2 regions of the Tetragenococcus halophilus genome follow, and region 2 is predicted to be linked to the other one. Evidence: a T-box and tRNA genes for the amino acid it is inferred to sense, from the RefSeq annotation. Region 2 holds a T-box; the other holds one or more tRNA genes.

Region 1 (5,484 bases), 660 kb from region 2:
AATATTTCTCTGAATGGTGGAAACAATTATACGGTGAATCAGAAGGAAAAGATCAAAAAGGAATTTATCCATCAAGTGCGAACTTTTCAACAGATCTTCACTCTGTGGGCCAAACGATTCAAGATGGCACACGCAATGTATTTGAAACTGTTGTAAAAGTAGAAAATCCACGTAAAAGTGTTTCTATTCCAAAACAAGAATCCGATTTAGATGGATTAGGTTACTTACAGGGAAAAGAAATTGACTTTGTAAATACCAAAGCATTTGAAGGAACATTACTAGCACATACGGATGGCAATGTTCCAAATCTATTATTGAAAATTCCAGAAATGGATGAGTATACATTAGGATATACCATGTATTTCTTTGAAATTGCTGTAGGAATCTCAGGTTACTTAAATGGCGTAAATCCGTTTGACCAACCGGGAGTAGAAGAGTATAAAAATAATATGTTTGCCTTATTAGGTAAACCAGGTTATGAAGACTTGGCAGGTAAATTAAATGAACGGCTATAAATCAGTATTTGTAGTCTGTAGGAAGAAAAAAGGCGCTCATTTTGAGCGTCTTTTTTTGCATACAAAAAAGCTGTTAGCAGTAAAAGTGCTCATTACTACTAACAGCTTCAGCAAGAAGAAACAGTTGAATTCATTTGAGAGATCCTTTCTCTAGACGTTGGCTTTTTCAGCATTTAAGTTTTTAATTGCGTGTTCGATGGTTACACCGTAAGCGACATGTTGTTCATCTTTTGAATCAATTGCCATAAATTGGTTTGTGTTTGTATCAAAAGCGATACGATAAGCTAAATCTTCTTTTTTAAATGTCATTTATACATCCCTCCTTAAAATTTTTTATAACAACAACCTTTCGTACTATAACATAATTACAAAGTATGACCAAAAATTTTGTTTGACACTTAAACTATGACCTCAAATTTTTTTATAATAGAAATTGGATGATGTGTTCACTGCCATATAATAAAACGAGACTATATGCAAAGACAGAAGCAGGTTTTGCTAATAAAATAATCCAGGTAAACTTTTTAAAAGAAATTTTAGTTAAACTTGCCATTAAGCACAAAGCATCATCTGGAGCTATAGGGAAAAATATAGCTAAAGTAAAAAGACGATCAAAACGTTTTTGGTTATCTAGCCAATGAATATATTTATAGTAAGTTTTTTCATTTACTAAGCGCAAAACAAGGGGTCTTCCATATTGGCGTCCTAACCAAAAGAGTATCAGAGAACCGATACAAATTCCTATATAATTGTATAAAAAACCCTCTAATGGTCCAAAAAGTAAAACACCGGCAGCTAGAGAAATTCCACCAGGTATAATTGGAATGACCACTTGTAAAATTTGGATCAAAACAAATATCAAAGGAGCCCAAAATGTTTTTTGGCTTACAAATTCCTGTAGACTTTGTAAATCGTCGAAAATTCCTAGATGGTAAAAATATACTGTTAAAAAGATTAAAGCAAAAAAGCCACATAAAGAAATGAAGTTGATTAGTCTTCTTGATGTTGTAATACTCAATATATGCCACCTCTGTTTTCTACCACTCTAATTATAATTATAATCAGAATTATAAAAAAAGCATGCAACTAGCGACCGATTTCAAAAAATTAGTATTTTGTTAAACCCTTCTAAAACGCAACCATTTATTAATAATTTGTTCTACCAAACTAGTTACCATCAAGCCTCCCGCAATACTTATAGCCGTAGTTGTTACAACCATTAATTTTTGAAAACCAGCGTTGGGGTCTTCCAAAGCGAAAGCCCGAACCGCTTCATAAGAAGGTCCGCCGGGAACTAAGGGGATTAGACCTGGAATATAGAAAATGATCATAGGCATTTTCTTTTTCTTTGAGAAAAAGATACTTAAACAACCAATAATAAATGCTGCGGCAAAATTAGGAAAAGCGATGTTATGAAATAATTGATTTAAATAAAAATATATCATCCAGCCTACAGCACCAGTAAAGCCACTAGCTAAAAGTGCACGACGCGGGATATTTGCTATAAAGCCAAATGCTACACTACTAAAAAAACTAAAAGAAAAATGAAGCAAAAAAGTCATGTTAGAATTCCTCCAAAAATAGACAGCACACAAGCAATGCCAATAGCAATTGCTGCAGCTACAATAATAGCTTCAGTACCACGAACAAGTCCACTAACAAGATGTCCGGCTAAAGTATCTCGTAAGGAAGCTGTAATTGCAACCCCGGGTACTAAGGGCATAACCGCGCCAATACACATGTAATCAAAACTAACGGCAAGATTTGTTTGCGTAAAGGCAAAAGCCAGTAAACCGATGACCAATGAAGCCAAGAAAGTATCAAAAAAACGTAAGTCGAAACTTTGTTTAATGAGATGTTTTGCAGAATAACCGACCCCACCTATCAATAGCGTAGGGATGAAGTTTAACCAACTACCGCCAAACAAAATCATTAAAAACGCACTTAAAAACGCTGCACTGAGAATTTGTATCGACAGTGGAAACTCAGGAGTATTTTTATCAATTTTTTTGAGTTGCTGATAGAGTGTTGTTAAATTGACGCTTTTTTCAGCGAACTCTCTGGATAATTGGTTTACAGCTTCAACTTTTTCTAAATTAATATTTCGTTCACCTACATTTTCAATCTGGGTAGAGTGACTACTTTTCAATCCCATGAAAATACCAGTAGCTGTAACATAACTTTTACTATCAGGTTCATTTGCATTTTCAGCAATACGGTTCATCGTATCTTCTACACGATAAACCTCAGAACCACTCTCCATCATGATTTTTCCAGCTAATAAACAAGTATCTATTAATAAATTTTTGGTTTTTTCCATACTTATTCTCCTTGTCTAACAAATAAACAATAATACTTATAAAAAATACAAAAACCTCTTCCATCATTCTATCTGTTTGCCTAGGGACTTACAAGAAAGATTTTAGTGATTAAACAAGGAAGCTCATACTACTTATGTTAAATAAGTCTGTTGATTGAAATAAAAAAGGTAAGTAAAAGAAAAATGTGAATTTTACTGTAACAATAGTTGATTATACACAAATAACCGTTTTTATAAAACGTATATAAATCCCTTTAAAAAATTGTATTTGTCGGTTAAAATAACAGTATACGGGCGTAAAGAAAAAGAAGGGGGGCTATGTTATGCGACATAAAGTATATACAAGAGAACATATTTTAAAAGCTGCTTATGAGCTGATTGAAAAGGATGGGTTTAGTAACTTTACAGCACGAAATGTGGCAAACCAAATGGGTGTGTCTACGCAGCCGATTTACTTAGAATTTGATAATATGGAAGATTTAAAGCAGACCTTGATCAAAGAAATCTTTGACGATCTGACAAAAAAGGTTTTTAGTGTGGAACATACTGGAGATAAAGTAATAGATATTAGTATTAATTATATTGATTTTGCACAAAAGAACCCGCGTTTATTTATGGCGATGTACCTTGATGAAAAAGGTGGCGGTAAAGCGATGTATGATCTTTCTTATCATTTTATCAAGGAAACACTTCTGCAGGAAAAAGAATATCAGAACTTATCTGAAGAATATATTGAAGCTCTTTTTCACGGTACATGGATTACGATTACCGGGCTAGCTACCTTGATGTTGTCAAAAGTTATTGTCCCGTCACGCCAACAAACGATTACTATTATAGAAAACAGTGTAAATGTTATTTTAGAAAGTAATTATGAAGATATTAATTTAAGTGGCGGAAAGAAGTAAAAAAACTAACAACCCATCTTTTTGCTTAGATAAAGGCCGAATGTATGCGCTTTAATTGCTGGCATGACCTTATCTAAGCTTTTTTATTTTTGAAAAAAAGAAATCATTTAAGTTTAACGTAGTCAAAAACGGGGTCAATAAATAAAAACAAGGCAGAAACGCTATTTTATCAACGTTTCTGCCCTGAGGGAAGGAGAGTACGGGATTTGAACCCGTGCACCGCTTTTGTACGGCTCGCTGGATTTCGAGTCCAGTGCATTACCGCTCTGCCAACTCTCCGCAAATAATATTTTCTCATTTTTTTATAAAAATGCAAGAGTCATTTTTTATTTTCTTGAAACATTTCAGCTGAAAGTTTTTATCATGACTATAACCTATAGAAAAAGCAATCTAGCAGAGTCTTTTATTTTTCACTCAATAAGTGATTCTACTAGATTGCTATTATTTTTCAATTAGATAGCTAACAGGTCTTCTAAATATTCGACCATACCGTCTTCATCGTTGGTTTTGTCTGTAATGTCGTTGGCAACACTTTTGACTTGTTCTGTGCCATTTTTCATTGCAACGCCCCAACCCGCATAATCAAGTAATTCAACATCGTTATGTTCGTCACCAAAGGCGATAATATCCTTTTGTTTAATTTGCATTGATTCGGCTACCACTGATACTGCCATCGTTTTTTGCACACCTTTAGGCACTACTTCTAAAACAGCGTTAGGACCGCCCCAAGTACGCACTTCAATGTCATCTGCAAATTGTTTTGTCAACGTTTCAACAACAAAGCTTGAATATTCGTTTTTTGTTTTAAGCATGACAGAAGTCGGATTATTTTTTAATTGAGAAAATAGGTTGGCATCAGAAGCAGTATCTGCGGCAAAGAAGTCCTTTTGAAAGTTTTGCAGGCTGTCGATAAAAAAATTCTCTCGATTTTCGGCTGCGATGAAGTCTAAATGTAGTTTTTCTTTTTGCGCAAGAATTTCAAAAGCGATCTCTCTTTGGATAGAATACTCTTTTTCATACGCCCATTTTTGTTGAGGTTTATGAACTAATGCTCCGTTAAAATTGACCATGGGAGTGTCTAATTTTAACTGTTGATAATAGTGGGCGCTCATGCGATAAGGACGACCGGTTGCAATGCTTACAACATGTCCTTTATCTCTAGCCTTTTGTAGTATCCGTGCTGTTTTAGTGCTGATCAACGAAGTACTATTCAATGTTGTACCATCTAAATCTAGAGCGATTAACTTTTTTGTCATAAAAATCTCCCTTGTTAATGATTTTCATCTAGTCTACCATAAATATTCTCTTTTACAAATTGTTAATAGAAGTCCTCTGTATATTTCGATAAAATACGAACATTTATGTTTAGAAGAATTAATTTTGTTAAGTTTTAATTGAATTGTTGATTTTATATCTCTATAATCAATAGTTGTTCAAAGTAAAGTTAAAGTTTAGAAAGTGTTCTTATTTTTCTTGAACATGATAATTATATGAGGAGTGAAAGAGGGAATGGAGAAGTTTTTCAAGTTAAAAGAAAATGGGACAAACGTTTCAACAGAACTCATGGCGGGAGTAACAACATTTTTTGCTATGAGTTATATTTTATTTGTAAACCCTACAATATTATCAGCGGCAGGCATGCCATTTCAGGCGGTATTTTTGGCCACGATCATTGCTGCAATTATTGGAACTTTAGTCATGGGGTTATTTGCTAATGTACCTTACGCCCAAGCTCCTGGGATGG
Region 2 (5,484 bases):
TTTATTTTCTTTTTTTAAAAAGAAATGTCTTATTATTTATTAACTTAAAGATAATGGCTTGCCTGAAGACAAAATATAATATACCAATAAAATAACGATCCGTCAACAACGAAATGTCTTTCTGCCAACGTTTCTAGTTATTTCGCTTTCTTTTATTTTATAGCTGACTTTTGTTCGTTTCCAATAAAAAATTTGGTTAAAATTCCTTCTTTTTGAATAACAATGTTCGCTTTTTTTAAATTCTTGTACAAATAATTTCTATTATTCTCTAAAGAATAAGTATAAATTTATCAAATTGTTTCGTTTTTTGGTAAAATGTAATTAAGAATTACCTTTAATTATAAAAGGAGGGCTCTAAATGAAAATATTAGTTGCCGATGATGATAAAGAAATTGTTGAATTATTAAGTATCTATTTACACAATGAAGGTTATGAACCCATTGTAGCCTACGATGGGAAAGAAGTACTCTCCAAGATACATACTCTTTCTGATATAGAACTGGTCATTTTAGATATTATGATGCCAGAATTAGATGGAATGCAAATTGTTAAAACATTAAGGAAAGAGTCGCAGATTCCAATCATATTATTAACCGCTAAAACTACAGATATGGATAAAATTAAAGGGTTAGTCGCTGGTGCCGACGATTACGTGACAAAACCATTCAATCCATTGGAAGTTATGGCTCGTGTTAAATCCTTACTAAGGAGAACACAAACACAAATATCTTCAGAACAACCTGATATTTTAGAAATTAGTTCACTGGTTATTAACCGGGACTCTCATGAAGTAAGAACCATTGGTGGAAAAGAAATTCAGTTAACTGCTTTAGAATTTGGTATTCTTTACTTGTTGGCTTCACATCCAAATCGCGTTTTCAGTGCTGATGAAATCTTTGAACGTGTTTGGAAACAAGAAAGTGTCGTCTCGGCAAAAACAGTCATGGTACATGTGAGCCACTTGCGTGATAAAATTGAAGAAGCCACTGGAGGAGAAAAAATCATTCAAACCGTATGGGGAGTTGGCTACAAGATCGATGCGAAATAAAAAAGAACCAAAAAACAAAGTTATTCTTACCTCAAAAGAAATTAGTGAATTATTCGTTGAAGCAATCGTTACAATTATTTTGTTGATTATTGTTAATATAGCAATATTGGTGATGCTTTCTTCTATAATAAGTAATACACCAGCTTTAAACGAAGCAGTTTTTGAATCACGAACGAGTTTTGTAAGAAATCTTAATACAGATATCTTTCTTAGTGGAAAAAATATCTTAATTCCTGTTTTACTTATCTTAGATATTATTTTCTTATATTGGCGGTTAATTCGTCGTTACCGTCAAATGCAACAACGTCATATTATTAGCGAGCTTCATTATATTGCAAATGGAAATTACGGGCATCGTATTCCTTTTGAACTACGTGGTGACCTAGCACGTTTAGTTGATAGTATTAATGGTTTAGTAGATAGTACAGTAACAGCTATTGAAGAAGAGCGGCGTATTGAAAAGTCAAAAGATGAACTGATAACAAATATCAGTCATGATATCAGGACACCTTTAACTTCAATCATAGGTTATTTGGGACTGATTGAAGACCGGCAGTATCATTCAGAAGAAGAGTTATTAAAATATACTCATACTGCTTTTGTCAAAACAAAGCAGATGAAATCTCTGGTAGACGATTTATTTGAGTATACTAAAGCTCGCCAACCAAGTAGTCCGGTCACTTTAGTCACCTTTGATATGGTTCAATTAATAGAGCAACTCGCTGCTGACTTTGAACTTGAAGCACGTAATAAGGGGATCAGCATTGAAACAACTGCACAACCTCAGCAACTTGAAATGGAAGGCGACACAGAAAAACTAGTCCGTGTATTCAATAACTTACTTTCAAATGCTTTAAAATATGGTGAAGGTGCTGATAAAATAGTTATCCAACTTGAAAAAACGGGCACTGAAGCTGTTATTTCAGTGAAAAATAATGGTAAAATGATTCCCAAACAATCATTAGATTCTTTATTTGATCGCTTTTATCGCGTGGAAGAATCACGCTCACAAGAAACAGGTGGGACCGGCTTAGGATTAGCTATTGCTCAAAGCATTGTTGCTTTGCATGGTGGTTATATTTATGCCAAGTCTAATCCCGATTGGACTTCATTTATTATCCATCTACCGTTAGTTGGTAATAATCAATCTTCTAGTTGACGAAACAATTTTTTTCAGCTATGCTAAAAGCGTCATATCAACAAGCAAAAAACCTAGTATATCGTTTATTCTTTTCAGAGAGCTGATGGTAGGTGTGAATCAGTAAAGAAAAACGGTAGAATCCAGTTTTTAATGTTTCTTTTAAAAAAAGAACCTGCACTCTTTGGTTACAAGAGTCAAGTGCGGCAATTTAGCCGAACTTGGGTGGCACCGCGAAGCAAACTATTTCGTCCCAAGCATACTCGCTTAGGATGAAATAGTTTTTTTATTTTATAATTTTTAAGGAGGAAAAAATATTGTTAGATATTAAAATGATTCGTGAGAATTTCGAACAAGTAAAAGAAAAATTACAAACTAGGGATGTTCCAGAAGAAACGCTAACCGAATTTCTCCGTTTGGACAAAAAACGCCGTAGTTTGTTAGTGGAAACAGAAGAAATGAAAAAGAATCGTAATAATGTATCCGAAAAAATTGCGCAAGCAAAGCGTAATAAAGAAGATACTTCTGAACAAATCGCTGAAATGCGTGAAGTAGGTAGCAAAATTAAAGCGTTGGATAAAGAGATTGCAACAATTGACGAAAAATTAAACACCATCGCTACAACTTTACCTAATCTCCCTCATGACAGTGTACCCGTTGGAAAAGATGAAGAGGACAATGTCGAGATTCGCAAATGGGGAGCTTCTCAAACTTTTTCTTTTGAACCTAAAAATCATTGGGAGATTGGTGAAAACTTAAATATACTCGACTTTGAACGAGGAGCAAAAGTTTCTGGTAGCCGTTTTGTTTACTACAAAGGACTGGGCGCTCGTCTAGAACGTGCACTATACAATTTTATGTTAGACCAACATGTATACCAACAAGGGTATACAGAAATGATTACTCCCTATGCAGTCAATAGTCAAGCGATGTTTGGTACTGGCCAGTTTCCTAAATTCACTGAAGATGTCTTTCAGTTAGAAGATAGTGGCTTAACTTTGATCCCGACAGCTGAAGTTCCTCTAACAAATTACTATAGCAACGAGATTTTAGATGTAAGTCAATTACCAGTCTATTTCACTGCCTTAAGCCCAGCTTTTCGTTCAGAAGCAGGAAGTGCTGGCCGCGATACTCGAGGCCTGATCCGTTTACATCAATTTAATAAAGTAGAAATGGTTAAGTTTTCAGATAGCCAGCATTCTTATGATGAGTTAGAAAAAATGACAGCTGACGCAGAATCTATCCTACAAAAATTAGGACTTTCTTATCGAGTAATGACTTTATCTACAGGAGATATGGGCTTTTCCGCAGCAAAAACTTATGATCTTGAAGTATGGATTCCAGCACAAAATACTTATAGAGAAATCAGTTCTTGCTCAAACTGTGAAGATTTTCAAGCGCGGCGTGCAATGATTCGTTACCGCGATACAGAAGGTAAACTCCATTATGCACACACATTAAACGGCTCTGGTTTGGCAGTAGGTCGTACAGTAGCTGCTATTTTAGAAAATTATCAAAATGAAGATGGTTCTGTAACAATTCCTGAAGTTCTCGTACCTTACATGGGCGGCATGACTAAAATTGGATAAACACAAAAGACGCGACAACGTTAATTATTTTGTCGCGTCTTTTAATTATTATATTAAATTGAATTATTGTTCTACTGAATAGTTGGGCGCTTCTTTTGTCACTTGAATGTCATGAGGATGGGATTCTCTTAAACCATTACCGCTCATTTGAATAAATTGAGCATCATCGCGTAAAGCTTTTAAATCCGCTGCCCCAACGTAGCCCATACCAGATTTTAATCCACCTAACATTTGAAAAATAATGTCAGATGCACTACCTTTATAAGCAACGCGCCCTTCAATACCTTCTGGAACTAATTTATTTGCTTCATTGACACCACCTTGGAAATAACGATCACTTGAGCCTTTTTCCATCGCACTTAATGAGCCCATACCTCGATAAGCTTTAAAACGTCGACCTTGATAGATTTCAAATTCACCTGGCGATTCTTCTGTTCCTGCAAGCATACTACCCAACATTACCGCATAACCACCAGCAGCTAAAGCTTTTACAATATCACCAGAAAATTTAATTCCTCCATCTGCGATAATTGTCTTACCGTACTTACGAGCAACAGAAGCTGCGTCATAAATCGCAGTCAATTGTGGTACGCCTACACCAGCAACAACCCGGGTTGTACAAATTGAACCAGGACCGATGCCTACTTTTACCACATCGACGCCAGCATCATACAAAGCTTTTGTTCCTTGTGCTGTTGCCACATTACCAGCAATTAAAGTTGTTTGAGGGAATTCTGCACGGATTTCCTTAATTTTACGCAGTACACCTGAGCTATGACCGTGCGCTGTATCGATGACGATAGCATCAGCACCTGCTTCTAATAGGGCTTGGGTTCGTTCAAAGGTGTCACTAGTGATCCCGACAGCTGCCGCAGCCAACAATCTTCCATGTTCATCTTTAGCCGCATTAGGAAATTGGATCACTTTTTCAATATCTTTTATTGTAATTAACCCACTTAGGCTACCTTTATTATCAATAATAGGTAATTTTTCAATTTTATGAGCCTGTAAAATTTTCTCTGCATCTTTTAAAGAAGTGCCTTCAGGAGCTGTGATCAAATGATCCTTGGTCATAATTTCGCCAATAGAGATTGAATAATCAGTAACAAAGCGTAGATCACGGTTGGTCATAATCCCCACTAGTTTTCGGTTTTTCATCGCTTCCACTACTGGTATGCCGCTAATTCGATAACGACTCATCAATTCTTCTGCTTCAGAAACTGAATGTTCTGGTGTTAAAAAGAAAGGATCAATAATTACGCCACTTTCAGACCTTTTTACTTTTCTTACTTCATCGGCCTGTGCTTCAACCGACATATTTTTATGAACTACGCCAAGTCCGCCTTGTCTGGCCATAGCAATAGCCATATTACTTTCTGTTACAGTATCCATACTGGCACTTAAAATCGGGATATTAAGCTGAATATTTTTGGCTAATTTTACCTTCATGTCAACATCATTGGGTAACACATGACTTTCTTGCGGGACAAGTAATACATCATCAAATGTTATCCCCTTTTTTTCAAACTTAGTTTCCCAATTAGTCATTTGTTATAACACTCCTTTATTTTATAAAATCAATATATTTTAATGAAAATAGCAAAAAACATGCATGAAGTCAAGCTTCACAATAAGAAACATACTATGATATAAGAAAAAGACAAAAATACCCGAACTATATTTGATAAGACTCTAAATTGTCGCAAGAT

The links. A T-box is a leader RNA that pairs with one kind of tRNA and senses whether it is charged. The one in region 2 lies ahead of serS (serine--tRNA ligase), so its partner is inferred to be a tRNA-Ser.
Region 1: it has a tRNA-Ser gene. The T-box ahead of serS (serine--tRNA ligase) is inferred to sense a tRNA for this amino acid. The anticodon was not compared.

Annotation. Positions count from the first base shown of each region.
Region 1 is NZ_CP012047.1:1,703,664-1,709,147, reverse strand. Features, by position in the region: gene AC806_RS08120 (glucose-6-phosphate isomerase) at 1-515, shown strand, start outside; gene AC806_RS12045 (hypothetical protein) at 666-824, opposite strand; gene AC806_RS08115 (TVP38/TMEM64 family protein) at 937-1,533, opposite strand; gene AC806_RS08110 (threonine/serine exporter family protein) at 1,634-2,077, opposite strand; gene AC806_RS08105 (threonine/serine exporter family protein) at 2,074-2,835, opposite strand; gene AC806_RS08100 (TetR/AcrR family transcriptional regulator) at 3,159-3,740, shown strand; tRNA gene AC806_RS08095 (tRNA-Ser) at 3,932-4,019, opposite strand; gene AC806_RS08090 (Cof-type HAD-IIB family hydrolase) at 4,193-4,996, opposite strand; gene AC806_RS08085 (NCS2 family permease) at 5,250-5,484, shown strand, end outside.
Region 2 is NZ_CP012047.1:2,360,179-2,365,662, forward strand. Features, by position in the region: gene croR (response regulator transcription factor CroR) at 359-1,048, shown strand; gene AC806_RS11440 (sensor histidine kinase) at 1,038-2,207, shown strand; T-box leader at 2,242-2,445, shown strand; gene serS (serine--tRNA ligase) at 2,504-3,775, shown strand; gene guaB (IMP dehydrogenase) at 3,839-5,323, opposite strand.